DNA from 2 places in the Kocuria aegyptia genome. Region 1 is predicted to be linked to the other one. Evidence: predicted binding sites of a transcription regulator. Region 1 holds the regulator's gene; the other holds the start of a gene.
The links. The regulator HspR, encoded in region 1, represses chaperone genes until heat shock. The targets are predictions, from matches to a motif close to AAGTTGAGTCNNNNNGACTCAACTT.
Positions count from the first base shown of each region.

Region 2: a site for HspR is predicted at 7,839-7,863, ahead of ABD220_RS02725 (Hsp20/alpha crystallin family protein). Genes of this name have one in related genera too.

Region 1 covers NZ_BAAAOA010000046.1:512,581-526,931, forward strand. Annotated here, with positions in the region: gene dnaK (molecular chaperone DnaK) at 1-1,199, shown strand, start outside; gene ABD220_RS16665 (nucleotide exchange factor GrpE) at 1,202-1,843, shown strand; gene ABD220_RS16670 (DnaJ C-terminal domain-containing protein) at 2,010-3,044, shown strand; gene ABD220_RS16675 (heat shock protein transcriptional repressor HspR) at 3,046-3,486, shown strand; gene ABD220_RS16680 (GNAT family N-acetyltransferase) at 3,514-4,008, opposite strand; gene trmB (tRNA (guanosine(46)-N7)-methyltransferase TrmB) at 4,005-4,796, opposite strand; gene ABD220_RS16690 (LOG family protein) at 4,801-5,415, opposite strand; gene ABD220_RS16695 (multidrug effflux MFS transporter) at 5,673-6,938, shown strand; gene ABD220_RS16700 (alanine/glycine:cation symporter family protein) at 7,093-8,538, shown strand; gene ABD220_RS16705 (D-hexose-6-phosphate mutarotase) at 8,605-9,480, shown strand; gene ABD220_RS16710 (HNH endonuclease signature motif containing protein) at 9,500-11,155, opposite strand; gene ABD220_RS16715 (hypothetical protein) at 11,294-11,689, opposite strand; gene ABD220_RS16720 (type 1 glutamine amidotransferase domain-containing protein) at 11,878-12,654, shown strand; gene ABD220_RS16725 (SDR family NAD(P)-dependent oxidoreductase) at 12,774-13,526, shown strand; gene ABD220_RS16730 (DEAD/DEAH box helicase) at 13,937-14,351, shown strand, end outside.
Region 2 covers NZ_BAAAOA010000007.1:97,619-111,969, forward strand. Annotated here, with positions in the region: gene ABD220_RS02695 (glycosyltransferase family 4 protein) at 1-247, opposite strand, end outside; gene ABD220_RS02700 (cell division protein PerM) at 363-2,066, shown strand; gene ABD220_RS02705 (hypothetical protein) at 1,949-2,461, opposite strand; gene purN (phosphoribosylglycinamide formyltransferase) at 2,522-3,103, shown strand; gene purH (bifunctional phosphoribosylaminoimidazolecarboxamide formyltransferase/IMP cyclohydrolase) at 3,182-4,792, shown strand; gene ABD220_RS02720 (NADP-dependent isocitrate dehydrogenase) at 4,882-7,104, opposite strand; gene ABD220_RS02725 (Hsp20/alpha crystallin family protein) at 7,293-7,805, opposite strand; gene ABD220_RS02730 (Gfo/Idh/MocA family protein) at 7,935-9,029, opposite strand; gene ABD220_RS02735 (TetR/AcrR family transcriptional regulator) at 9,116-9,688, shown strand; gene ABD220_RS02740 (gamma carbonic anhydrase family protein) at 9,726-10,262, opposite strand; gene ABD220_RS02745 (beta-phosphoglucomutase family hydrolase) at 10,310-13,633, opposite strand; gene ABD220_RS02750 (sensor histidine kinase) at 13,831-14,351, opposite strand, start outside.

The sequences.
Region 1 (14,351 bases):
AGGTGAGGTCCAAGACCGGCGCCGACCTGTCCAAGGACAAGATCGCCCTGCAGCGTCTCAAGGAGACCGCCGAGCAGGCCAAGAAGGAGCTCTCCTCCGCGACGAGCACCAACATCTCCCTGCAGTACCTCTCCGTGACCCCCGAGGGTCCGGTGCACCTGGACGAGCGCCTGACCCGCGCCAAGTTCGAGGAGCTCACCCGCGACCTGCTCGAGCGCACCGAGAAGCCGTTCAAGGACGTCATCGCCGAGGCCGGCATCTCCGTGTCCGACATCGACCACGTGGTGCTGGTGGGCGGCTCGACCCGCATGCCCGCCGTCGCGGAGACCGTCCAGCGCCTGGCCGGCAAGGAGCCCAACAAGGGCGTCAACCCCGACGAGGTCGTCGCCGTGGGCGCGGCCATCCAGGCGGGCGTGCTCAAGGGCGACCGCAAGGACGTGCTGCTGATCGACGTGACCCCGCTGTCGCTGGGCATCGAGACCAAGGGCGGGGTGATGACCAAGCTCATCGAGCGCAACACGGCCATCCCGACCAAGCGCTCCGAGACCTTCACCACCGCGGAGGACAACCAGCCGTCCGTGTCCATCCAGGTCTTCCAGGGCGAGCGCCAGTTCACCCGGGACAACAAGAACCTGGGCACCTTCGAGCTGACCGGCATCGCTCCGGCCCCGCGTGGCGTGCCCCAGATCGAGGTCACCTTCGACATCGACGCCAACGGCATCGTCCACGTCTCGGCGAAGGACAAGGGCACCGGCACCGAGCAGTCGATGACCATCACCGGCGGCACCTCGCTGTCGAAGGAGGACATCGACCGGATGGTCAAGGACGCCGAGGCCAACGCCGAGGCCGACCGCGTGCGCCGCGAGGCCGCCGACCTGCGCAACAACGCGGAGCAGCAGGCGTACTCCGTCGACAAGCTCCTGAAGGACAACGACGAGAAGCTGCCCGCGGACGTCAAGTCCGAGGTGCAGGCGGACGTCGACGCCCTGAAGCAGGCGCTCGAGGGCGAGGACGACGACGCCGTGAAGACGGCGTACGACAAGCTGCAGCAGTCCCAGACCAAGCTCGGCGAGGCCCTCTACGCGCAGTCGCAGACCGAGGGTGCCGAGGGCGCCCCGGGTGCGGGCGCCACCGGTGCCACCGGTGACGAGGACATCGTCGACGCCGAGGTCGTCGACGACGAGGACGAGAAGAAGTGAGCATGCCCGACCCCACTCCAGGACCCGACGAGAACGCGGACGACCGGGCTGCCGGGAACGTTCCCGGTGACCCCGGCGAGCAGCGCGCGCAGGACCCCGGCGACGGCCCCCGCGAGGAGGCCGGGCCGGAGGGCCTGACGGTGGAGGACATCCTCTCGACGCCCCAGTCGACGGACGCGGAGTCCGGGGACGGCGCGCCGGAGGCCGCGGGGGAGGGCTCCCCTGCGGCGGCCCTCGCCGAGGAGCGGCTCGAGGAGCTGCGCCGGCTGCAGGCCGAGTTCGTGAACTTCAAGCACCGCACGGCGCGCGAGAAGGAGCAGCTGCGGACGTTCGTGACGGGCGACCTCCTGCAGACGCTGCTGCCGGTGTTCGACGACATCGACGCGGCCCGGCAGGCGGGTGATCTCACCGACGGCCCGTTCGCGGCGATCGCGAACAAGCTCGAGGAGACCCTCGTGCGGCAGGGGCTCGTGCGCATCGGGGAGGTCGGGGAGAAGTTCGACCCGAACGTCCACGAGGCGGTGCTGCAGCAGCCCACGAGCGAGGTCGAGCCGGACCAGGTCTCGATGGTGCTGCGCTCCGGCTTCCGGATCGGCGAGCGCGTGGTGCGGCCGGCCCAGGTCGCCGTCGCGGTCGCCGAGTGAGGCCGGTCCGGGCCTGAGCCCGGCGACGGCAGGGGAGGTCCGTCCCGCGGGCCTCCCCTGACCCGTCCACCCGTCCCCCGGCGCCGCGGCGCCGGGGGACGACCCCAGGACCACCACCGGGCCCTGCTCCGCAGGACCCCGACCGGCCCCACAGAAAGGAGGCGTCATGGCCAGCCAGGACTGGATCGACAAGGACTTCTACAGCATTCTCGGCGTCTCCAAGGACGCGTCCGCAGCCGACGTCAAGAAGGCCTACCGCAAGCTCGCCCGCCAGTACCACCCGGACCAGAACCCGGGCGACGCGGAGGCCGAGCAGCGGTTCAAGGACATCACGGAGGCGAACTCCGTGCTCTCCGACCCGGAGGAGCGCAAGCAGTACGACGCGATCCGCGCGATGGGCTCCGGAGCGCGCTTCACCGCCGGCGGCCCGGGCGGTGCCGGCGGCTCGGCGAACTTCGAGGACCTCTTCGGCGACATCTTCGGCGGAGGCGGCGGCGGGCGCCGCCGTCGCACCACCTACTCCACGGGCGGGGCGGGCGGCCCGGGCGGGTTCGAGGACCTGTTCGCGCAGTTCGGCGGGCAGACCGGGTACGGCGGGCAGACCGGGTACGGCGGGCCGGGCGGCTACGGCGGCTACCAGGCCCCGCCGGCACGCGGGGAGGACATCCGGACGGAGACGACCATCCCGTTCCGCTCCTCGGTGCACGGGACCACGGTCAAGCTGCGCCGGGGCAACGGCCAGGAGACCACGGTGCGGATCCCGCCCGGCGTGCGCGACGGGCAGAAGCTCAAGCTCGCCGGCAAGGGCCACTCGGGTGCCGGTGGGGCCGGTGACCTCTACGTCACCGTGCACGTGACGCCGCACCCCTTCTTCCGGCGCGTCGAGGGCACGGACGACGTCGAGGTCACCGTGCCCATCACGTTCCCCGAGGCGGCGCTGGGCGCCACGATCGAGGTGCCCGTGCTGGACGGGGGCACCGTGCGGCTGAAGGTGCCGGCCGGCACCTCCTCGGGCCGGCGCTTCCGCGTCAAGGGGCGCGGGTTCAGCACCACCAAGGGCACGGGGCACCTGATCGTGACGGTCGAGGTGCACGTGCCGGCCGAGCTCGACGAGCAGGCGCGGGCCGCGGTCCGGGCGTTCGCCGAGGCGACCGCGGCCGATGATCCCCGGGCCGGTCTGGCCGAGAAGGCACGGGTGTGAGATGGCACTGGATGCCGATCAGCCGCTGTTCGTGATCTCCGTGGCCGCGGAGATCGCAGAGATGCACCCGCAGACGCTGCGCCAGTACGACCGGCTGGGCCTGGTCAAGCCGTCCCGCGCCCCCGGCCGGGCCCGCCGCTACTCGCAGCGCGACATCGAGAAGCTGCAGCAGATCCAGGTGCTGTCCCAGCAGGGCGTCTCCCTCGAGGGCATCCGGCGCATCCTCCAGCTGGAGAACCAGGTCGAGGCTCTGCGCTCGAGGGTGGCCGAGCTGTCCCAGGAGCTCGAAGAGGCACGGGACCGGGCCGAGGAGTCCTCGCGGATCTTCGCCGCCGGTGTCGGCGGGGACGTGGTGCGCATGGCCCGCGGCGCCCGTCCCAGGGCCCGCAAGATCTCGCAGGCCGTGGTGCTGTACCGGCCCCCGCGCCCGCAGGAGCGCTGAGCCGCACGGGCCCCGGCCCGGTACGGCTCAGCGCAGGTGCTTCTCGAAGCCCACGTCGTAGACGCCGCCCGGGTAGACCTGGGCGGTCCCGGGCAGCGGGACGTACCCGCTGCTGCGGTACAGGGCATCCGCCTCGGGCTGGCGGCTGCCCGTGGTGAGGTAGATGCGCCGGTAGCCCGCCGCGGCGGCGAGCCGCTCGGGCTCGGCCAGGACGCGCCGCGAGATCCCACGCCGGCGGTGCGCCGGAGCGGTCCACACCCGCTTGAGCTCGGCCGTGACGTCGTCGTGCCGGCGGAACGCGCCGCCGCCCACCGTCACGCCGCCCTCGAGGAGGAGCAGGAGCCCCCCGGCGGGGGCGGTGAAGTCGTCCACGGGGTGGTGCGCCATCTCCTCCGCCCCGATCGTGGGACCGTAGCGCGCCACGTACTCGAGGTGCAGGCCTTCGAGCAGCGGCCGCGTGCGGGGATCGCCCGGGAGCACGACGACGAAGCCGTCCCGCTCCGGGCCGGCAGCTGCGTTCACGCCGTCCGGCGGTAGAGGAGGTCGCGCGGGACGCGGCCCGCCTCCTGGGCCTTGCGCTCGAAGCTCGTGAGGATCCGTCCCTCCCAGCGGGGGGCCCAGCCCGTGTCCGGGTGCTCGTCGTCGGCGAGCGGGCCCGGGTGGAGGTTCTCGAAGTGCGGGGACGCGTCGAGGACCTCGCGCATCACGAGGGCGTACTCCTGCCAGTCCGTGGCGAGCCGCCACAGCCCACCCGGCACGAGCACCCGGGCGGCGAGCTCGGCGAAGGCGGGGGAGACCAGGCGCCGCTTGTGGTGGCGGGTCTTGTGCCAGGGGTCCGGGAAGAACACCCACAGCTCGTCGACCGAGCCGGGGGCGAGCATGTGCTCCAGGACCTCGGGGGCATTCGCCTGCACCACCCGGACGTTGTCCACGCCGGCCTGGCCCGCCTTGAGCAGCAGGTCCGCGATCCCGGGCTTGTACACCTCGACGGCGAGGAAGTTCCGCGCCGGGTCCTGGGCGGCGGCGTGCACGACCGCCTCTCCGAGCCCCGAGCCGACCTCGACGACCAGGGGCGCCTCGCGGCCGAAGGCCGCGGCCGCGTCGAACTCGTGGTCCGGGTGGACGGAGGTGTCCGTGCGCACCCGCGGGACGTCCAGCACCCGGGTGGGCGCCCAGTCGTCCCAGGCCTTCTGGCGGCGGGCGGTGAGGCGGTCGCCGCGGCGCACGAAGGAGTACGGCCGGCGGTGGAACGCCTCGGGGACGGGGCCCTGCTCGGACCCCTCGGCGGGGGAAGGGATGTGCTCGCTCATCGCCCTACATCCTAGGGGCAGGGCGGGCCACCGGCGCGTCGGCCCCGGGAACGGGCGGCTCGGACCAGCGCCGGCGCGGCGCCTCCCACCCCGCGAAACCGGCGAGCAGCTCCTCGGCGTCCTGGGCGACCACGGCGGCGTCCCGGTACTCGGGGCGCACGAGACCGGCCGCGGACATCGAGGCCACCGCGTCCAGCAGGGGCCTCCAGTAGCCGGCCACGTCGAGGAAGCCGACCGGCTTGGCGTGCACCCCCACCTGCAGCCAGGTCCACGCCTCGAAGATCTCCTCGAGGGTGCCCAGGCCGCCGGGCAGGGCCACGAAGCCGTCGGCGAGGGCGGCCATCTCCGCCTTGCGCTCGTGCATGGTCCGGACGATGCGCAGCTCGGTCAGCCCCGTGTGGGCCGTCTCGTCGTCGACCAGGGACTGCGGGATGACCCCGACCACCTCGCCCCCGGCCGCCAGCGCGGCGTCGGCGACGACACCCATCAGCCCCACGTGGCCTCCGCCGTAGACGATGCCCACGCCGCGGCGGGCAAGGGTGGTGGCGAAGCCCCGGGCGGCCTCGGCGAACAGGGGGTCGGAGCCGAGGGAGGCCCCGGTGTACACGGCGAGTCTCATGGAGACATTGTCCCGGCTGTTGTGGCAGTTGATGTCCTGGCTGATGTCGCGTTTCGTGGCCGGTCCCGGCCCACGCCATCGCCCCGGTCCATGTCGCGGTCGCTGTCGTTGTCCCGGTCGCTGTCGTTGTCCCGGTCGTTGTCCCGGTCGCTGCCGTTGTCGCGGCTGCCGTCCCCGTCGTCGTGGTCGCTGTCGCGGCGTCGATAGCATGAAGCCCGCCCCGCACCCGCCCCACAGACCCCTGCCGGAGGACCCCCGTGAGCTCACCGCCGCCCGACGACCCCGTGCGCTCCCGCCTGCGCCTGTCCGGCCGCAAGGACCGGGTGGTGCTGGTGGCGGCCCTGGGGATCCTCAGCGCGGTGAGCCCGATGGCCACGGACATGTACCTGGCCTCGATGCCGGCCATGGCCGGGCACTTCGGGGCGTCGGCCTCCGCGGTCCAGCTGACGCTGACCACGTACATGGTCGGCATGGCCGTGGGACAGTTCCTGCTCGGGCCGGTCTCCGACGTCCTGGGCCGGCACCGGCTCATGGTGGCCGGCAACGCGCTGTTCCTGCTCACCTCCGTCGCCGTGGTCCTGGCCCCGGGCATCGGGACGGTGCTGGTTCTGCGGGCGGTCCAGGGCCTCGCCGGGGCGGCGGGGGTGGTGATCGCCCGCGCCGTGGTCTCGGACATCGCCTCCGGCCGCGGGGCCGCCAAGCTGTTCTCGATCCTCGCGACCATCACCTCCCTCGCCCCGGTGGTGGCCCCGCTGCTGGGCGGGGTCATCGCCACGGTGGCCCCGTGGCAGACCGTGTTCTGGGCGCTCGCGGCGTTCGGGCTGCTGATGCTGGCGTGCTCCGTGCTCGTGATCCCCGAGACGCTGCTCCCGCACCGGCGGCACCGCGGCGGGGTCGGCGCGGTCGTCACCGGGTCCTGGCGGGTGCTGCGCACCCCGTCCTTCATGGCCTACGCGCTGGCCTTCGGCCTCGCGTTCGGCGCCCTGTTCTCCTACATCTCCGCCTCCTCCTTCGTGGTGCAGAACGTGCTCGGCTACTCGGCGCTCGGCTACTCCGTGGTCTTCGCCGCCAACGCGGGCGGCTCGATCCTGGGTGCGGTCGTCAACACCCGCCTCGTCGACCGGATCGAGCCCGGCGCCATCCTCCGCACCGCGATCGTGGTCATGGCGGCCGTCAACACGGTGGGCCTGGGCCTCGTGCTGGCCGGGGTCACCGGGTGGACCACCCTGGTGCACCTCTTCGTGAGCCAGACCTGCATCGGCTTCGTCATGGGCAACGCCGTGGCCCTCGCCCAGAGCCGGGTCCCGGGCCGGGCCGGAGCGGGCTCGGCGGTGCTCGGGCTGGTGCAGTTCCTTCTCGGCGGGCTCGTGAGCCCGCTGACAGGCCTGGCCGGTCAGCACACCGCGGTGCCGATGGCCGTGGCCATGGCGGTGTGCTCGCTGCTCGCCACGGGCGCCGTGCTGCTCGCGCGCCGGCTCTCGCGGCGGGCACCGGAGAACCCGGCAGCCCCGCCCGGGTCGTGACCGGGCGGGAACGGACCGGGCCACACCCCGTGCGGTCCATCGGTCCCTGCCGGGGCGACCAGCGCACCTGTGATTAGATGCCTTCGGCCGAGACCGAGGTCACACTCCCGGTCCGGCCCGATTCCTGATCCACCCGACACCCACGGGAGAAGACATGCTCCAAACCATCGAGACCGCCCTCGGCGAGCTGGGCGGCATCATCTGGGGGCCGTACGTCCTCATCCCCCTGCTGCTGCTCACTGGCCTCTACCTGACCATCCGGCTCGGCGGGCTGCAGTTCCACAAGCTGGGCTCCGCGCTGCGACTGGCCCTGTTCGACCGCAAGGACGCGGACGCCCACGGCGGGGACGTCTCCCAGTTCCAGGCGCTGACCACAGCGCTCGCGGCGACCGTGGGCACCGGCAACATCGTGGGCGTGGCGACCGCGATCTCGATCGGCGGGCCCGGCGCCCTGTTCTGGATGTGGGTCACCGGCCTGCTCGGCATGGCCTCCAAGTACTCCGAGGCGTTCCTGGCCGTGCGGTTCCGCACCACGGACGCCAAGGGCGAGATCTCCGGCGGCCCGCAGTACTACCTGGAGCGCGGCATCCGCAACGGGTTCGGGAAGTTCCTGGCGATCTTCTTCGCCATCGCCGCCGCGCTGGCGGCGTTCGGCATCGGCAACATGACCCAGGGCAACTCCATCGCCTCCAACCTGGAGAGCTCCTTCAGCGTCCCCACCTGGATCACCGGCGCCGTGCTCGCCGTGCTGACGCTCGCCGTGCTCGTGGGCGGCATCAGGTCCATCGGGAAGGTCACCGCGAGCTTCGTCCCGGTCATGATCCTCTTCTACGTCCTGGGCGCCCTGTTCATCCTCGTCGTCAACGTCGCGGCCATCCCGCAGGCGCTCCTCCTGATCTTCACCGATGCCTTCACCGGCACCGCGGCGGTCGGCGGGTTCGCCGGATCGGCCATCATGCTCGCCGTGCAGATGGGCGTGGCCCGCGGCATCTTCTCCAACGAGTCCGGCATGGGCTCGGCCGCGATCGCCGCGGCGGCGGCCCAGACCACCCACCCGGTCCGCCAGGGCCTGGTCTCCATGACGCAGACCTTCATCGACACCATCATCGTGGTGACCTGCACGGGGCTCGTGCTCATCACCACGGGAGTCTGGGAGCAGGGGGCGGACTTCGCCGCGACCATGACCGGCGACGCCTTCAGCCGGGGCCTGCCCGGGCAGTGGGGTCACTACGTGGTCACCATCGGGCTCGTGATGTTCGCCTACTCGACGATCCTCGGGTGGGCCTACTACGGCGAGCGCTGCATGGAGCGGCTCTTCGGCAGGGCAGCGGTGATGCCCTACCGGGTCGTCTTCTCCCTGATCGTGTTCGTGGGCTGCACCGTGCCGCTGGCCGTCGTGTGGAACTTCGCCGACGTGATGAACGGCCTCATGGCCCTGCCCAACCTGCTCGGGCTGCTGCTCCTCTCCGGGCTGATCGTCCGCGAGACGAAGCACTACCTGGACCACGACCCCAAGCTGCGGGCGGACCGCCGGCAGGTCGACGCGTTCATGGAGGGTCACCCCGGAGCGATCGACTCGTACGAGCGCACCGGCGTCTGACCGGCGTCGGCGCACGAGGGCCCGGCCTCCTGACGGGGGCCGGGCCCTCCGTCTAGCCTGAGGGGCATGAGCCAACTCCCCGAGCCCCGCCCCTTCTCCTGCGCGGACGCCACCGGTGCCGTCTACGACCAGGGCGCGCACGTGATCGACTGGATCCCCACGGGACACGCCCCGGTGCTGTGGCTGTCCCCGAGCACCGCGCTCGAGAAGGGCCGCCCCGTGCGCGGGGGTGTCCCGATCTGCTTCCCGTGGTTCGCGGACGGGCCCGAGGGCGGGCGCGAGCCCAAGCACGGTTTCGCCCGCACGCTCCCATGGCACGTCGAGTCCCGCGAATCCTCGGACCACGAGGCAGTGGTCGTCTACCGGCTCTCGGACGCGGACGTCACCGATCCCGCCCACCGGGAGCAGTTCCCGTACCGGTTCGAGGCGTACTGCGTGGTGCGCTTCGGCGCCGAGCTGTCCCTCGAGCTGAGCGTCACGAACACCGGGGAGCGCCCGTTCGACTTCGAGGAGGCCCTGCACGCCTACCTGGCGGTGGGGGACGTGCGGAAGATCAGCGTTGAAGGCCTGGCCGGCGCCTCCTACCGCGACAAGGTCCTGGGCCGGGAGGACTGCGTGCAGGAGGGGGACCTCCGCTTCGAGGACGAGACCGACCGGGTGTACCGCTCGACCGGGGACGTGGCTGTCGTGGACCCCGTGCTGGGGAGGGTGCTGCGGATCCGGAAGAAGAACTCCGGCACGACCGTGGTGTGGAATCCGTGGGCGGACATGGCGGCCTCGATGCCGGACGTGGGACCGGACGTCTGGACGGACTTCGTGTGCGTGGAGGGCGCCAACACCCACGCCGACGCCGTGCACCTGGAGCCGGAGGAGACCCACACCATGGGGTACCGGCTGTCGGTGGAGCCCATGGCGGAGGACCGTGGGCGGCCTACCACCTGACGCGCGGGCGACCCGGCGGTCAGAACGGGGGAGGGTCGGCATCCTCCGGCACGGATCCGTCCTGCACGGATCCGTCCTGCGCCGATCCGTTCTGCACCACGTTGCCGTGCACCCCACCGTCGCGCACCCCACCGTCGTGCATCCCGCTGTCGTGCATCCCACCGTCGTGCACCCCGCTCTTCGGGACGGGACCACCGGCCGTGGCCCCGGCAGAGGGATCGGGCGCGGTCCGGTACGTCCGCCCAGCCGGTGACGTCCACTCGAGCACTCCCCCGGAGGGCGCCGGACCGAGCTGCCGGACCGACCAGCGGCCGAGTGCACCGTTGCGGTGCTTGACGAGGTGGTGGTGGCGGCACAGGTGGGCCAGGTTGTCCGCGGCGGTCCGGCCGCCGTCCTGCCACGCCACCGTGTGGTCGAGGTCGCAGCGCTCGGCCCGCCGGCGGCACCCCGGAAAGCGGCAGGTCCCGTCGCGGATCCGCAGCCGGCGGCGCAGATCGGCCGGCACGGCGTAGCTGGTTCGATCGTGGTCCAGAACGGCGCCCGTGACGGGATGCGTGAGCACGCGGTGCCACGAGGACGCACCGGCGGCCAGCTCGCGCGCGGCTTCCGCGCTGATCGGGCCGTGGCCCGCGAGCATCGGGGCGTCCGCGGGCACACCGGCGGCCGGGCCACCGGCACGGCCTCCGAGCAGCGTGAGCACGGGGACCGTCACACAGACCTGGCCCCGCACACCGCGCGGGAACGTGGGATCGTCCGCGACCTCCCCGGACAGCAGCAGGTCGGCGAGGACGTCCGCCCGCAGCTGCGACTCGGTCCGGACGGCCGCGGCCCCCGGCGCCGCCGTCTCCTCCGACTCCTCCGGCTCGTGGTCCGGTCCCGAGCCGGCGGCCGCCTCCGCGGGCCGGAGGAGCGCCACGAGGGCGTCGAGCCGGTCCTGGACCGCGAGCGCGGTGGGCGCGTCCAGCAGGGCGTGCAGCCACGCCATGCCGTCCTCACCGTGCTCGACCCAGACGCCGCGTCCGGCACGGGCCGATCGGTGCCTCGCCTCCTGCGTCTCGGCCAGCAAGGCCGCGCGCCGGCGCCGTGCCCACGCGCGCAGCTGCGACACCGTGCAGTGCGGGGCCCGCTCCACCAGCTCGGCGGCCAGCCGCCGCACGAGGGCGGGGGGCGCCTCCTGACCCGCGGGGGCACCCTCGATCAGCTCGCGCCACTGGTCGGCGATCACCGAGGCGTGGCGGGCGCTGAAACGGCCCGCCTCCAGCCCCTCGAGTATCTCGGGCAGGTGGAGGCCGAGCACGAGCGCCTCGCGGACCCGCTCGAGGGCCGTGCCTGCGGGCAGCTGGAGCGCCGGGCCGATCTCGTCGGCGATGTCGCGCACCATCTGCTCCTCGGTCTCCAGGAGCGAGCACACGAGTTCGTCGGCCTCGTACGGCATCTGTCCCGCAGAGGAGACCCAGTCGATCTCGCGGTCCTCCCAGGCCAGCAGCCACAGCCGGTGGATGCAGCGCAGCTGGCGCCCCGCCTCCCGCGCCTGCGCGGCCGCGGACCCCACGAGCTCGCCGACGACCGCCCGCACCTCGGCCCGGACACCGGCGTCCAGCACCCGCTCCCCGGCGGGAGCGGCGGGGTGCGGACCCGGAGCAGGACGGGCCCGGCGGTGTGCCGTCGTCGTCATGGGCCCATTTTCCCGGGGGCCTCGGACGTCCTAAGGGCTCCGCGGCAGCGGGCGGGTGCGGACGGGCAGGGACGAGAAACGGGTGCCGCCCGTCCGTGCGGACGAGCGGCACCCGTAGAAGCCCTGCGAGGGCCGTGACTACTTGGAGACCACCAGGGCCGCGGCGATCGCGGCCAGGAAGGCGTCCTTGGAGAGGCCCGTGCCGGCCTCGGACGGGCGGACGCCGTCCTGCTGGGTCATCTCCGGGTTGCGGAAGTACATCGCGAGCAGCCCGGCGGAGAACGCGCCGAGGGCCAGGCCCGCGAGGCGCTTGTTGACGAACGGGGTCAGGAGGGCGGCGCCGATGCCCATCTCCGAGTACGCCACGAACTTGCCGAAGGTGTCGGCGTCCCACTCCTTGAACTGGGGGACACCGGTGGCGGCGAACTGCTGAAGACCCGCGGCGGCCTCCGTGGGGAGGTCCTTCTTGCCGTAGCCGGACTGCAGCAGGTAGGCGCCGGAGACGCCGCGCAGGATCGCGTTGGAGAGGCTCATGGTCGGTCCTTTCAGGAGGGGGAACAGGGTCATTGAGTCGTCAACGACCCTATCAGGGGAGGCCCCGCGCCCTCCGCCCGGAAGGGGCCGGGAGCGAACACCCGCTCCGGGGGCGGTGGGCTGCGCCTAGGCTGGCCACCGGCCCGCGGGACGCTTTCCGCGTCCCGCCACCCGACGGAAGGACAGACATGGACATCGAGACCATGAAGAAGGTTCTGCTGGTTCTCACCAGCCACGACACCCTCGGCGACACCGGGGAGCCGACCGGGTACTTCGTCGGGGAGGCGGCCCACCCGTGGAAGGTGTTCCGGGACGCCGGGTACTTCGTCGACTTCGCCTCCATCGCCGGCGGGCAGCCCCCGCAGGACGGCAAGGACGAGGAGGACGAGGTCCAGCGGCAGTACCTCGAGGACGAGACCGTGCGGGCCTCCCTGTACAACACCCCGCGGATCAGCGTGGTCGACCCGGCCCAGTACGACGCCGTCTACCTCGTGGGCGGGCACGGCACCATGTGGGACTTCACCGGCAACGCCGATCTGCAGTCGCTGGTGGCCGCCGTGCACGACGCCGGGGGAGTCGTCGGCGCCGTCTGCCACGGGCCCTCCGGCCTCGTCGACGTCGAGCTCTCCACCGGTCTGCGCATCGTCGAGGGACGCAGGGTGGCCGCGTTCACCAACGCCGAGGAGCAGGAGGTCGGCAAGTCCGACGTCGTGCCGTTCCTGCTCGAGGACAAGCTCGTCGAGCAGGGCGCGGACGTGCGGACAGCGCCGAACTGGACCGAGAACGTCGTCGTGGACGGCCGTCTGATCACCGGGCAGAACCCGCAGTCCGCGGCCGGGGTGGCCAAGGAGATGACCAAGCTCCTGACCGAGGTGGTGCGCGAGCAGAAGGCCGCCCAGGAGGCGGACTCCGCCGCGCTGCGCCAGGCACGCGACGCCGAGAAGTCCGAGGACGACGAGGGCTGAGTCCCGGCCGGCCGCCGGGAGAGGCAGCGGCCGCGCCCTGCTCGCGGGCCCCGACGTTTCCCGACAGACTGGGAGCGTCGGGCCGCCCGGTCCGGCGGACACACAGGCAGGAGAACCACATGGCTGACCTCAGGGAGAAGGTCGCGCTCGTCACCGGCGCCGCCTCCGGCATCGGCGAGGCCTGCGCCAAGGACCTGGCGGCGCAGGGCGCCAAGGTCGTCGTCACGGACATCGACACCCGGCGGATCGACGACGTCGTCCAGTCGATCATGGCCGCCGGCGGCGCCGCCACCGGCTTCCGGCAGGACGTGGCGAAGCCCGAGGACTGCGAGGCCGCCGTCGAGTTCGCCCAGCAGACCTACGGCGCCCTGCACCTGGCCGTGAACAACGCCGGGGTCGGCGGTGCCGCGGACGCCGTGGGCGAGTCGGACCTCGAGGCGTGGGTGCGCACCGTGCAGATCGACCTGCACTCCGTCATGTTCGGCATGCGCTACCAGCTGCCCGCCATCGAGCAGGCCGGCGGCGGGGCGATCGTCAACATGGCCTCCGTCCACGGCACCGTTGCCGTCGCCGCGGGCAACAGCGCCTACACCGCCGCCAAGCACGGCGTGGTCGGGCTCACCAGACAGGCCGGCGTGGAGTACGGCCGCCGCGGTGTGCGGATCAACGCCGTCGGCCCCGCCTACATCGACACCCCGCTGCTCAGGACCGCGCCGGCCGCCGTCCTCGAGGGACTCGCCGCCAAGCACCCGCTCGGCAGGCTGGGCCGCGCCGAGGAGGTCGCCGCCCTGACCACGTTCCTGCTCTCGGACCGGGCCTCCTTCATGACGGGCGGGTTCTACCTGGTCGACGGCGGGTACACCGCGCTCTAGCCCACCCGTGCCGCGAACTCACCGCACCGGTGCGAGATGCGGGCGCTCACCACCGTGTCCTGCGCCGGTGCGGTCAGTTCGGCGCAGCGGGAGGCGCAGCGGGAGGCGCGGCGGGGTGCGCGCCGCGCCGCGGGATGAGATCGGGGCAACAGGGTGAGCGGGTGCGGCGGTGCTCTGCGCCACATCCCGGCGCCGGCGGCCCCCGTGTGCTGTAGGGTGGGCGGTATTGCACATGGCACTGCTCCCCTCCCAGGGTGAGCAGGCAGGCGTCGAGCACCCCGATTCTTCTTCCAGCGTGGCACCGTTCCAGACGGTCTCAGCCCGCTCGCAGGGGCTCCAGGAGTCATTCGGCGCAACCCGGCGCGCTACCCCCTTGCCGGGACATCCGATCGAAAGACGTATCCCAAGTTTTGACTACTTTCACCGACCTTGGCGTGCCCAAGGCCCTTTCCGCCGTCCTCGCCCAGCAGGGCATCGAGCAGGCGTTCCCCATCCAGGAGAAGACCCTCCCCGACTCGCTGGCCGGCCGCGACGTGCTCGGCCGCGGCAAGACCGGCTCCGGCAAGACCGTGGCGTTCGCGCTGCCGCTGGTGTCCCGGCTCGCCGGGCTGACCGGCAACGGAGCCCGCGCCGCCCGCCGCGCCAACCGGCCCACCGGCCTGGTGCTGGCCCCCACCCGCGAGCTGGCCACCCAGATCGACCGTGCGATCGCCCCGCTGGCCGAGGCCGCCGGGCAGACGACCACCGTGATCTTCGGCGGGGTCTCCCAGCGCAACCAGGAGAAGGCGCTCGCCAAGGGCGCCGACATCGTCATCGCCTGCCCCG
Region 2 (14,351 bases), on a different contig from region 1:
TCCCGCCCGCCACCCGCACGGCGGGGTAGCCGGTCAGCGGAACGGCGGGCAGCCGGTGCACCGGCACCCCGGCGAGGTCCTCGACGACCTCCTCCGCGAGGCGCCCGAGCGGAGCGGGGTCGTAGGAGGGGGCCACGACGACGACGTCGTGGCCCTCGGCGGCCAGCTCCTCGACGACCCGCAGCACCGAGTGGGTGACTCCGTTGAGGTGGGGGAGGAACTGCTCGGCGACCACGGCGACTCTCATGGACCCGAGCCTGGCCGGGCCCGGCGACCGAGCGGCAAGCAGGGCGTGGCCCGCCGGTGAAGCCGTCGTGAAGCCTCTGCCGGGGCGCCGCGCGGGCGTGGGAGGATGGGCGGTGATGAACTCCCATGGCTCTTCTTCCCCCGCAGCACGCCCCGACCGCCAGGGCGTGCCGATGCCGCTGTGGCTGCAGGGCGTGCTGGAACTCGGCTCCGTGGCCGTGGTGTCCTACCTGGTGGTCCTGCTGACCGTCCTCATGGTGTGGCTCGCCGACGGCTTCGACACCCTCGGCCTGGCCGGCGGGTTCGTGCTCTCCGGCCACGTGTGGCTGCTCGCCCACCTCACCCCTCTCCAGGTGGCCCTGGACCCGGGTGCCGGGCTGCCCGCGACCACGGGGACGCTCAACCTCGTCCCGCTCGGGCTGACCCTCGTCCCGTTCGCGCTCGCCTGGCACGCCGGGCGACGGCTGGCGCGCGCCTGCTGGGAGGGCCAGTTCTGGCAGCCGTACCTCAGCGGCCTGGCCGCCTACTCCGCCTTCGGCGCCGGCGCAGCGATGCTGTTCAGCCGCGGGGAGGTCTCGGCGAGCCCGGCCGCGGCCGCCGTCTTCCCGCTCGTCCCCGTGGCCCTGGGCGGGTTCGTCGGCGCGTACCGGGTCTCACGGTCGCTGCCGGGGCTGATCGGCGTCAACGCCGCCGCGTGGGTGGAGCGCACCAGCCAGTACTCCCGCTGGGCCGGGTCCTACGTGTGGGCGGTGCTGCGCGCCGGCTTCGTCGCGGCCGTCGCGGGGGTCGGGGCCGGGGCGGCGCTGCTCGCCGCCGCCCTGTTCTGGAACTGGAACGACGTGGTGGGCGTCTACCAGCGGCTCGGCACCGGCGTGCCGGGGGACACCGCGCTGACCGGGCTCCAGCTCGGCTACCTGCCCAACCTCGCGGTCTACGCCCTGGCCTGGGCCACGGGGGCGGGCTTCGACATCGGTTCCGGCACGCACGCCTCTCCGCTGGGCACCGAGGCCGGGCCCGTGCCGCTGCTGCCGGCCCTCGCCGCGCTGCCGCCCGCCGAGCTGCCCGCGTGGGCGCTCGTGGTGGTCGTGCTGCCCGTCCTGGCCGGCGTCCTCGCCGGCTGGTGGTTCCTGCGGGAGGGGGAGAACCACCTGGACGACTGGATGGCGCTGCGGCTGCCCGCCCGCTGGATCACGTACCCGCTGTCCACGCTGCTGACCGGGCTCTTCGTGGGCGCCGTCGCCGGCGTGCTGGTCATGCTGCTGAGCTGGCTGGCGCACGGCTCGCTGGCCCTCGGCCGGCTCACGGACGTGGGGCCGGACGGCCCCGCGGTGCTGCTGCTGTTCGGCGCCGAGGTGGCCGTGGGGGCCGCGGTCGGCTGCGTCGTGGGACCGTGGCTCGAGCACGAGCCGCCGTTCGCGCCGGCCCGCGGCCCGGAGGACGGGGAGGACGGGACGCCGGCCGGTCGCCGTGCGGCCCGCCGGCGGCGCCGGGAGGAGGCCGCGGCGCGGCGCGCGATGCGCTCGGCCGGCCGGCGGAGCCCGAGGTCGGCACGCCGGCACGGGCGGAACCGCAACGCCGCCGACCCGCAGGCAGCCGACCCGGGCGGAGCGGACCGGAACGGGGCGGGCCGGAGCGGCACCGACCGGCACCCGGCCGAGCCGAGCGCGACGGAGGGTCACCAGGGCGCGGCCCCGTGGGCGGCTCAGCCGCGGACCGGGGCGGCCCCCGGGCCCGGGGACGCGTTCGACGGCGACGCGTTCGACGTGGACGCGGCCCCCGCGGCGTCGTCCGCCGACGCTCCCGGGCTGCCGGAGAGATAGCTCCAGACGCCGTCCTCGAGCTCCTGCTGGCACTGCGCCGCCCCGGAGAGCGTGAGGGTGCCGGCGACGCACTCCTGGTAGGCCTCGGCCACCGGCCACAGGGCCAGACGGGCCCCGCCGGTGAGAAGGCCCAGCGTGCCCAGCACGATCGCGGCGACCGAGCTCACCACCAGCAGGCGGCGCCCGCCCGTCCCGCGGGAGCGCACGAGGGCCGCGATCCCCAGCCCGATCCCGAGCGCCGCGAGCACGACCCCCGCCACGGTCGGCCACAGGGCCGAACCGACGAGCACCAGGGCGACCGCCGCGCACACCAGCCCACCTCCCGCCGTGCGGGTCGCGGCGGCGCGTCGTGCGTCCGCGGGGGCTGCCTCGGGGCTGGGGCGGGGAGGGGTCATGCCCTTCACTCTAGGGCACCCCGGGAAGTGGTCCGGGCCCGCCCGACTAGACTCGGAGGCATGCGCATCGTGGTCATGGTCTCCGGCTCCGGCACCAATCTGCAGGCGGTCCTCGACGCCGTCCGGGAGGGCCGGATCGACGTCGAGATCGCCGCCGTGGGCGCGGACAAGCCCTGCACCGGGCTGGAGCGGGCCCGGCAGGCCGGCGTCGAGACGTTCCTCGTCCGGCCGGGCGACCATCCGGACCGGACGCGGTGGAACCGTGCCCTGCAGGAGGCGGTCGCTGCCCGGCAGCCCGACCGGATCGTGTTCGCGGGGTTCATGCGGATCGTGGATGCCGAGTTCGTCGAGGCGTTCGCGGGGCGGATCGTCAACACCCACCCGTCGCTGCTGCCGTCCTTCCCGGGGGCGCACGCGGTCCGGGACGCCCTCGCGCACGGGGTGAAGGTCACGGGCGTGACCGTCCACGAGGTCGTCGCCGACGTCGATGCCGGACCGATCCTGGCGCAGGCGGCGGTGCCCGTGGAGGACGGGGACACCGAGGACGAGCTCCACGAGCGGATCAAGGCCGCCGAGCGGGAGCTGCTCGTGCGCACGCTCGGCGCGACGGCCCGGCGCGGAGCTCTGCACGACGCCCGGTGAGCAGCCCGGGCGAGGGTCCGTAAAATGGTCCGCGGCGGATCCCGCCGGCAACCACGAACCCGAACGCTTGGAGAACCCGTGAGCCCCACCCAGCTTGACCGCGTGCCCATCAAGAGGGCGCTGGTGTCCGTCTACGACAAGACCGGGCTGGAGGGCCTCGCCACAGGGCTGCACCGGGCCGGCGTCGCGATCGTGTCCACCGGCTCGACCGCACGGCGCATCGCCGACCTCGGTGTCCCGGTGACGGAGGTCGCGGAGGTCACCGGGTTCCAGGAGTGCCTGGAGGGCAGGGTCAAGACCCTGCACCCGCGGGTGCACGCGGGCATCCTCGCGGACCGCCGGAAGCAGGACCACATGGACCAGCTCGGGGAGCTGGGGATCGAACCGTTCGACCTCGTGGTCGTGAACCTCTACCCGTTCGTGGACACCGTGCGCTCCGGCGCGGGCCAGGACGAGGTGGTCGAGCAGATCGACATCGGCGGTCCCTCCATGGTCCGGGCCGCCGCGAAGAACCACGCGGCCGTGTCCGTGGTCGTGGACCCGTCCTCCTACGACGCGGTCGTCGAGGCGGCGGCCTCCGGAGGTTTCGACCTGCGGGCGCGCCGCCGGCTGGCCGCCGCGGCGTTCGCGCACACCGCCGCCTACGACACCGCTGTGGCGACCTGGACGGCCCAGCAGTTCGAGCACGACGAGGACGCCAACTTCTGGCCGCCCTACGCCGGGCTCGCCCTCCAGCGCTCGGCCTCCCTGCGCTACGGCGAGAACCCGCACCAGAAGGGCGCCCTGTACGTCGACGAGGCCGCGTCCCCCGGCATCGCCCAGGCCGACCAGCTGCACGGCAAGGAGATGTCCTACAACAACTACGTGGACGCCGATGCCGCCCTGCGCGCCGCCTACGACTTCGACGAGCCCGCCGTGGCCGTGGTCAAGCACAACAACCCGTGCGGGCTCGCCGTGGCCACCCCCGGTGCCGAGGACCCGATCGCCGACGCCCACCGCAAGGCCCACGCGTGCGACCCGCTCTCCGCCTACGGAGGGGTCATCGCCGCCAACCGGACCGTGACCCGGGCGATGGCCGAGACCGTGCAGGACATCTTCACCGAGGTCGTCGTGGCCCCCGGCTTCGAGCCCGCGGCCCTGGAGATCCTGCAGGCCAAGAAGAACATCCGCCTGCTCGAGCTGCCGGAGGGCTTCGAGCGGGACGTCCTGGAGTACCGGCAGGTCTCCGGCGGCGCGCTGCTGCAGGTCGCCGACCGGCTCGACGCACCGGGCGACGACCCCGCCGGCTGGACGCTGGCCGCGGGGGAGCCGGCGGACGAGCGGACGCTCGCCGACCTCGCCTTCGGGTGGAAGGCACTGCGGGCCGTGAAGTCCAACGCGATCCTGCTCGCCGACCAGGGCGCAGCCGTGGGCATCGGCATGGGACAGGTCAACCGGGTGGACTCCTGCAAGCTCTCGGTGGAGCGGGCCAACGCCCTGGGCGAGGACGGTGCCCAGCGCGCGCGCGGCGCCGTCGCGGCCTCCGACGCGTTCTTCCCGTTCGCCGACGGCCTCCAGGTGCTCCTCGACGCCGGTGTGCGTGCCGTGGTCCAGCCCGGCGGGTCGATCCGGGACGAGGAGGTCGTGGCCGCGGCCGAGGCCGCCGGCGTGACGATGTACTTCACCGGGGCGCGGCACTTCTTCCACTGATCCGCCACCCCGGCACACGGCAGCGGGCGCACTCCCGGAAGGGGGTGCGGCCGCTGCCGTGGGTGCTCGCGCCGTTCCGCGCGCTCAGCTCAGGCGCTCAGCGAGGAGAGGACCCGGTTGAAGGTCTCCGAGGGCCGCATCACCGCGGACGTCCTGGCGTCGTCCGGGCGGTAGTAGCCGCCGATGTCGGCGGGCCGGCCCTGCACGGAGAGCAGCTCCTCGTTGATCCCGTCCTCGTGGGCGGCCAACTGCTCCGCCACGGAGGCGAAGGCCTGGGCCAGCTCGGTGTCCTGGTCCTGCCGCGCCAGCTCCTGGGCCCAGTACAGGGCCAGGTAGAAGTGGCTGCCGCGGTTGTCGATCTCGCCGACCTTCCGGCTCGGGGACTTGTTCTCCTCGAGGAACGTGCCCGTGGCCCGGTCGAGGGTCTCGCCGAGGATCCGGGCGCGGGCGTTGTCGGTCGTGGTCGCCAGGTGGTCGAGGCTCGCGGCCAGCGCGAGGAACTCGCCGAGGCTGTCCCAGCGCAGGTGGTTCTCCTCGACCAGCTGCTGGACGTGCTTCGGCGCGGACCCGCCCGCCCCGGTCTCGAACAGCCCGCCGCCGTTGATCAGCGGGACCACCGAGAGCATCTTGGCGGAGGTGCCCAGCTCGAGGATCGGGAACAGGTCCGTGAGGTAGTCGCGCAGCACGTTGCCGGTGACCGAGATGGTGTCCTCGCCACGGCGGATCCGCTCGATCGAGAACGCGGTGGCCTCCTCGGGAGACATGATCTCGATCTGCAGGCCCTCGGTGTCGTGCTCGGTCAGGTACTGCTCGACCTTGGCGATGAGGTTGGTGTCGTGGGCACGGGTGCGGTCCAGCCAGAACACGGCCGGCGTCGCGGAGGCCCGGGCGCGGGTGACGGCGAGCTTGACCCAGTCCCGGATCGCGACGTCCTTCGTCTGGCAGGCGCGCCAGATGTCGCCGGGAGAGACCTCGTGCTCGATCAGCACGGCGCCGGAGGAGTCGACGACCTGGACGGTGCCCTCGGCGGGGATCTCGAAGGTCTTGTCGTGGGAGCCGTACTCCTCCGCCTTCATCGCCATCAGGCCCACGTTCGGCACCGAGCCCATGGTGGTCGGGTCGAACGCGCCGTTGGCGCGGCAGTCGTCGATGACCACCTGGTAGACCCCGGCGTAGGAGCTGTCCGGCAGCACCGCGAGGGTGTCGGCCTCCTCGCCGTCGGGGCCCCACATGTGCCCGGAGGTGCGGATCATGGCCGGCATGGACGCGTCGACGATGACGTCGGAGGGCACGTGCAGGTTCGTGATGCCCTTGTCGGAGTTCACCATGGCGAGCTTCGGGCCCTCGGCGAGGCCCTTGTCGATCGCGGCCCGCACGTCGTCGCGCACCTCGGCCGGCAAGGCGTCGAGGCCACTGAGGATGGCGGCGAGCCCGTTGGCGGGGGAGAGGCCCGCCTCCTCGAGGGCTGCGCCGTGGGCGGCGAAGAGCTCCGGGAAGAAGGCCTCGATGACGTGGCCGAAGATGATGGGGTCGGAGACCTTCATCATGGTGGCCTTCAGGTGCACCGAGAGCAGGACGTCCTCCCGCTTGGCGCGCTCGATCTGCTCCGCGAGGAACGCGTCCAGGGCGGCGGCCCGCATCACGGTGCCGTCGACGACCTCGCCGGCCAGCACGGGGACGGACGCCTTGAGCACCGTGGTGCTGCCGTCCTCGCCGACCAGCCGGATCGTCAGGGTGTCGTCCTCCGCGATGACCACGGACTTCTCGTTGTCCCGGAAGTCGTCGGTGCCCATCGTGGCGACGTTCGTCCTCGACTCCGCGGACCACTCGCCCATGCGGTGCGGGTTCTTGCGGACGTAGTTCTTCACGGAGGCGGGGGCGCGGCGGTCCGAGTTGCCCTCGCGCAGCACCGGGTTGACCGCGGAGCCCTTGATCTTGTCGTAGCGGGCCCGGGTCTCCCGCTCCTCCTCGGAGCGCGGCTCGTCCGGGTAGTCCGGGAGGTCGACGCCCTGCTCCTGCAGCTCCTTGACCGCGGCCTTGAGCTGCGGGACGGAGGCGGAGATGTTGGGCAGCTTGATGATGTTGGCCTCGGGCTTCTTGGCCAGCTCGCCGAGCTCGGCGAGGGCGTCGTCCACCCGCTGGTCCTCGGGCAGGCGGTCGCTGAAGGCGGCGACGATGCGTCCGGCCAGGGAGATGTCGCGGGTCTCCACCTCGACGCCGGCGGTCGAGGCGTAGGCCTCGATGATCGGCTTGAACGAGTAGGTGGCGAGCAGGGGCGCCTCGTCGGTGCGGGTGTAGATGATCTTGGCCATGTGCGGGCTGTCTCCCAGGATGTCGTCGGATCGGCGGTGTTGCTTCCTGGTGCCAAGATACCCGAGGCGGTGCCCGGCCCGCTGTCCGCCCGGCGGGCGCGGACGGCCCGGGCACAGCGGCGGGCCCGTTCCCCTGCGGGGAACGGGCCCGTGACCGTGGTGCCCCGCCCGGGGCCGGGGGGCCGGGCTCAGCCCTCGGTGGACTGGGTGGCCCCGGTGCCGTTGACGAGTTCGCCCTCGCCGATCACGCGGTCACCGGACTCGTCCCGGCCCTCGCCCAGGGCCTGCTGCTCGCCCTGGCCGGAGACCACCTGGATCTTGCGCGGCTTCGCCTGCGCCGAGACGGGGATCGTCACCGTGAGCACGCCGTTGTCGTAGTTCGCGGCGATGTTCTGGATGTCGATGCCCTGGCCCAGGTTCAGCTGGCGCACGAACGAGGAGCTCTGCCGCTCCCGGGTGATCCACTGGACGTCCTGCACCTCGGGCAGCTTCCGCTCCGCCCGGATGGTCAACAGCTGGCCGTCGACGTCGACGTCGACGCTCTCGGGGTCGATGCCGGGCAGGTCCGCCCGGAGGATGTACTGGTCGCCGTCCCGGTACAGGTCCATGGGCATCTCGCGCAGGCCCTGCCGGGCAAAGAGCGAGGCGGCGAGTCGGTCGAAATCGTTGAACGGGGTGAACATCGTGGCCACGTCAATCATCTCCTCAACCATATGAGCAATGTCTTCGACATTTAGTTGAGTCGAACCAACTCAACTGTTGACCATGATAATCCCGTGTCCCGTGGTCTTCAACGGGTCCGAGGCTTATCGCCCAAGGCGAACCGCGCGTCAGCGGGCGTCGTGGGGATAGCGCACGCCGATCCGCTCCCGCACCCGGTCGAAGAGCTCCACGAGCTCGAGGGAGTCGGCCCACGGCATCACCGGGGACTCGAGCAGTCCGCGCTGCACGCAGCGCGTGGCCTCCCGCATCTCGAAGACGTACCCGGCGCCCGCCACGTCCACGTGCTCCACGACGGGGGCGGCGCCCGTGCGGGCACCCTCGGCGCTCTGCAGCACCAGGGTGGTCGGGCAGTTGATCCGCCCGTCCACGCGCAGCCAGCCGTCCGTGCCGCTGATCGTCACCTGGTGCGGGACCGTGGAGGCCAGGGTGCCGCTCACGTGGGCCCGGCCGTGCCCGAAGTCGAGGGTCAGGGCGGTGTCCAGGTCCACGTCCGTGGCGCCGAGCTCGGCGCGGGCGCTCCAGCGCTCCGGGGCCCCCAGCACCGCGGAGGTCCAGGTCAGGGGATAGACCATCATGTCGAGCAGCACTCCGCCGCCGTCGGCCCTGCGGAACAGCCGGTGGGACGGGTCCAGGGGCCGGTGCGTGCCGATGGATCCCTCCACCGAGCGCACCCGGCCGAGCCGGCCCTCCCGGATCCAGCGCATCGCGGTGCGGAACCCGGGGGTCATGCGGGTCCAGACGGCCTCCATGAGGAAGACGCCGTGCTCGCGCGCGAGGCGGAGCAGGTCCCGGACCTCCGCCGCGGTCATGGCGAGGGCCTTCTCGCACACCACGTGCTTGCCGGCCCGCAGCAGCGCGGAGACGTCCCGGTGGTGGTAGCCGTGCGGCGTGGCCACGTAGACGATCTCCACGTCCGGGTCGGCCGCGAGGCGGTCCAGGCCCGTGCTCGTGGCGGTGCTGCCGTAGGCCCGCTCCACCCCGTGCCGGCGGGCGAAGTCCTCGGCGCGGCCCTGGTCCCGCGAGCTCAGGGCCACGAGCCGGGCGTCGGGCAGCGCCGCGATGTCCGGGACCACCTTCTCCGCGATGTCGGCGGTGCTGACCACGCCCCATCCGAGCGTGCGGCCGGTGGCGGTGCCGGGGTCGTCCAGGTGGGCGGCGTCGAGGGATGCGGCGACGAACGGGCTGAGGGTCTGCGCAGGCATGGGCGCATTCTGCCACGCCGCCCGGGGGCCCGCCCCGGGCCCAGATCGAACGACCGTTCGTGGCGTAGGCTGGGGCGGTGCCCCGGGTGAGCCAGCAGTACAAGGACGAGCGCCGCCGCGAGATCGTGGCCGCCGCCAGCGAGTGCTTCCTCGAGCACGGCTACGAGGGGGCCTCGATGCACCGCATCATCGCCGCCACGGGGCTGTCCGCGGGAGCGCTGTACAACCACTTCCCGAGCAAGCAGGAGCTCGTGGCGGCGGCCGCCCGCGCGGCCCTGGACCGGGTGCTGGCGGCGGCGGAGGACGAGCCCGGCGCCGATCCCGCGGCGTGGGTCGTGGGCCTGCTGGAGCGGCTGGCCGCGGACCCCGCCAGCACCCGGCTGCTGCTCATCACCTGGGGCGGGGCGGTGAGCGATCCCGGTCTGGCCGCGCTGGCCGGGGAGCACCTGGGACGCGTGCGGGACCGGGTCGAGGAGCGCTACGGGCGGTGGGCGGTCGACGAGCTGGGACTCGACGCCGGCGCGGCCCGCGAGTGGGCCGGGATGTTCGCCCAGGCCATCCTCTCGGTGCTGCAGGGCTGGGTGGTGCAGTCGTGCCTGCTGCCGGGCTTCGACCACGGCGCCTACCTGGACTACGCGCGCACCCTCGCGGCGCAGTGACCGGTCGCTGGGCCCGGGGGACGGCCCCGGGGGTGGGTCAGGCGTTGAGCCGGCGGTGCTCGGCGGAGAGCTGCACGTAGGTCCGCGCGTTGGCACGGACCTTCTCCTGCTCCTCCTCCGTGAGCTCGCGCCGGACCTTGGCCGGCACCCCGGCCACCAGGGACCGGGGCGGCACCACGGTGCCCTCGAGGACGACGGCGCCCGCGGCCACCAGCGAGCCCGTGCCGATCACGGCGCCGTTGAGGACGGTCGCGTTCATCCCGACCAGGACCTCGTCCTCCACGGTGCACCCGTGCACTACGGCGCCGTGGCCGACGCTCACGTCCGCCCCGATCGTGCAGGAGTGCCCGGGATCGGAGTGGACCACCACGTTGTCCTGCAGGTTGGACCGCGCGCCCAGCCGGACGGGGGAGCGGTCCCCGCGCACCACGGCGCCGTAGAAGACCCCGGACTCCGGTCCCAGTTCGACATCGCCCACGACCGTGGCCGTCGGGGCCACGAAGGCGGAGGAGTCGATCTGGGGCGCGTGCCCCGCGTGCGGGAGGACGAGGCCGGGCGTGCTGGAGTGCGTCATGCGCCCAGCCTAGCGACGGGCCCGCGGCCCGTCGGTGGGCCCGGGGCTCAGGCGCCCTGCGTCGTGACGGCCGGCCGCGGGGCGCGCTGGTGCCGGTGCTGGATGGCCACGCGGATCGTCTGGCCGCCCTTGAGCACGTACTCCGCGCCGTGCACGTGGATCGTGACGTCGTTCGCGCGGCGGGAGGCGCCCTGGAGCTCCAGCACGTGGTGGTCGATGCAGACCCGGATCACCTGCCCGCGGTACAGCACGGTGAACGAGACCGTCTCCAGCTGGCTCGGCAGCGCCGGGTCGAACTCGAGCCATCCGCCGCGCACCCGCAGCCCCGCGTAGGCGCGGGTCACGACGTCGACGGAGCCGGCCATGGCGCCCAGGTGGATGCCCTCGCCCGTGGTCCCGCCCTGGGTGTCGTCGAGGTCCACGAGCAGGGAGTCCTGGAACGAGGACCACGAACGGTCCGGGTTCAGCCAGGCGAGCACCGAGGCGTTGACCACGCGGGACAGCGAGGAGCCGTGCGAGGACCGCGCGATGTAGAAGTCGACGGTGCGCTCGATGGCGGCGTGGTCCACCTCGTAGCCCATCCGGCCGAGCTCCTCGACGAGGCCTTCGGGGCCGAAGAGATAGACCAGCATGATCGTGTCGGCCTGCTTGGCCAGCTTGTAGTTGTTGGTCATGTCGCCCTCGTTCTCCAGCAGGAGGTCGAGGCGGCCGATGTTGCGGTACTTGGTCCGGTAGTACTCCCAGTCCAGCTCGTCGAGGTCGTCGTAGCCGTGGAACTGGCTGATGGTGCCGTCCGTGTTGAACGGCACGAACATCCGCTCGGCCATCTGCTGCCAGGTCCCGACCTCCTCGGCCGAGAGGTCGAAGCGGGCGGAGAGCTCCTCGCGCTGGTGCTCCACCATGTCGTGGAAGATGTGGGCGCTGTGCCGGAACAACCAGGCCGCGAGCACGTTCGTGTAGGCGTTGTCCTTCAGCCCGCCGCCGTGCTGGCCCCGGGGGCCGTCGTGGTACTCGTCCGGGCCCATCACGCCGGCGATGTGGTAGCGGCCGTCCGCGGGGTCGTAGTCGGTGAGGGACGCGAACAGGCGGGTGATCCCGATGATCAGCTCCGAGCCCTGACCCGCCAGCCAGTCGAGGTCGCCGGTGGTCTCGTAGTAGATCCAGGCGTTGTAGGCGATCGCGAGGCCCACGTGGAACTGCCGCCACGAGTTGTCCGGCAGCCACCGGTTGGAGTGGTGGTTGAACAGCTCCGGCGGGGTCTCCTCCCGGCCGTCCGAGCCGGACTGCCACGGGAACGCCGCGCCCTCGAGCCCGAACTCGGCGGCCCGGTGCTTCGCCATGGCCAGCCGCCGCCACCGGTAGGAGAGCAGCGCGCGCGTCACCTGCGGCTGGTGCAGGTTGACGACCGGGAGGATGTAGAGCTCGTCCCAGAAGATGTGCCCGCGGTAGCCCTCGCCGTGCAGGCCGCGCGCCGGGACGCCGGCGTCGCGCAGGGACATGTGCGGCGCCAGGGTCTGGGCCACGTGGAACAGGTGCACCCGCAGCGCCAGCTGGGTCAGGGACAGCTCCCCGGTGCGCTCCTCCGGGCTCGGACGCACGTCCACGTCGAAGCGGTCCCACAGCAGGGACCACTCGATCTCGTGCGAGGGCAGCAGGCCCCGGACGCCGCTGGGGTTGCGGTCCAGCTCCGCGAGGGCGCCCTCGCGGGGCGAGCCGATCGCCGCGTCGCGGCTCGTGACCACCGCCGTGGTCGAGTCGATGATCACCGGGCGGCCGTCGGCGATGTTGACCTGGTGGCGGCGGAACTCGGTGCCGCCGGGGCGGATCTCGCGGCGCTCCCGGACGTTCTGGCCGCCCTCGATGGTGGTGCGCTGGGCCGTGGTGATCTCGATCTTCGACTGGGTGGTGCGCACGTGGGAGAGCAGGGTCTCGTGGTCGTCCGGCAGGGACGTCGACTCGAGGTCCACGAGGTGGTGGTCGTTGAGGTCCTGGTACTCCGCGACCCCGTTGTTGCGCACGCTGGGGTCGATGCCCGTGCGCAGGTGCAGCCGTCCGGAGAACCCCCGGGCCGTCACCGTGGTCTCCTGCGCCCCCAGGTGCCGGTAGCGCAGCGACACGAGGCGGCGCTGGACGATGTCCAGCCGGGCCCGGGCCCCGTCCTCGCCCCGGTCCCCGTTGAGGTCGGTGAGAGTCAGGGAACGGATGAGCAGGCCGCGGCGCAGGTCGAGCTCGACCCGCTCGGCGGACGGGCGCAGCCCGCCCTCCGACCACCAGTCGCCGCCGGAGATCCGCAGGTCCAGGTGGGTCCAGTTGGGGGCGTTGACCATGGACTCGTGCTCGATGTCACGTCCGTTGAGGTGGCTCACGACCCGGTTGAAGATGCCGGCCAGGTAGTTGCCGGGGTAGTGCACGCCGTTGTCGGGGAACTCGCACGCGGACCCGCGCACGCCCATGTAGCCGTTCGCCAGCGTCAGCAGGGTCTCCCGCCGGGCCTCCGTGGCCGGGTCGAAGCCCTCGAAGACCAGCTTCCAGGAGTCGTCGCGGCGGGCGCCGAGGTCGAGCTCGCCGACGTCGTTGAGCACGATCGTGGCCCCTGCCCGGTACAGGTCCTTGCGCTCGCCGTGGCGGCGGATCCCCACCACCATGCCGAAGCCCCCGGCGGCCGCGGCCTGCACCCCGGACACGGCGTCCTCCACCACCACGGACCGGACCGGGTCCACCCCGAGCATCTTCGCGCAGGTCAGGAAGGTGTCGGGCGCCGGCTTGCCGGGCAGCCCGTGCTCGGCGGCGAAGTGGCCGTCCACGATGATGTCGAAGGAGTCCTGCAGCCCGGCCGCCGCCAGCACGGGGACGCTGTTGCGGCTCGCGGTCACGAGGCCCACCGGCACCCCGGCCGCGCGCAACCGCTCGATGAGCGCCACGGTCTTCTCGAAGACCCGCACGCCCTGGACCTGCAGGGCGTCCTGGAAGTAGGCGTTCTTCAGCACGGCCTGCCCCTGCACGGTCCACGCCCCCGGGGTCCCGTCGCCCTCCGGCAGGCACGCGCCCCGGGCGGCCAGCAGGGAGCGGATCCCGTCCTCGCGCCGCCTCCCGTCCACGTAGTGGCGGTAGTCGGCGTCGGCGTCGAAGGGGCGCCGGTCCACCGTGGTGCCCGGCTCGGCCGGTTCGAGCCGGTCGTCGGCCAGGATCGCGTCGAAGAGGGTCTTCCAGGCCGCCGCGTGCACGGCGGCGGTGTCGGTGACGACGCCGTCCATGTCGAAGATCACGGCGTCGTGGGGGATGCGCAGCTGGTCGACCGTCTGCGGAGGTGCGTCGGCGCCCTGGATGCGGGGCAGGGACGCAGTGAACGGGGCGGTGGGCAGTGCGTTCACGAGAGTTCCTCCGGAAGGTGGGTGCGGCTTCCGCGGCCCCTCGCGACCGCACGGAGAAACCCCCAAGCACACGGCACGCGACGGACCCCGGACGCGGCGTTGCGGTTTGGCACTGGAGCGGGGACGGCCGTCCGTGCCGACGGTTCCTGACCAGTTCATTAAACGGCCCCGGAGCCGCGGGGGCAAGCCGCGTCCGCTCAGTGGTCCGCCAGGGGGAGGCGGACGGTGAACCGGGTGCAGCCGGGGGCGCTGCCGACGTCGATCCGGCCGTGGTGGGCGTGCACGATGGCCTGCACGATCGAGAGCCCCAGGCCCGCGCCGCGGGAGCCTCCGGCCCGGGAGAGGTCCTCCCGGGCGAAGCGGGAGAAGATGTGCTCGAGGAAGTCGGCGCCGATGCCCGGGCCGTCGTCGGCCACGGCCAGCACGGCCTCGCCGCCGGCGTCCGTCGCGAGCGACGCCGTGACCGTCGTCCCGGCGGGGGTGTGCTGGTGGGCGTTGGCGAGCAGGTTGATGAGCACCTGGCGCAGCTGGGCCGGATCGCCCCGCACCAGCACGGGCTCCTCGGGCAGCTCGAGGCGCCAGACGTGGCCGGGCGCCGCGACCCGCAGGTCGCTGGCGGTCTCGACCACCAGCTCGAGCAGGTCGACGTCCTCGCTGACCACCGCCCGGCCTTCGTCCAGGCGCGCCAGCAGCAGCAGGTCCTCGACGAGCGCGGTCA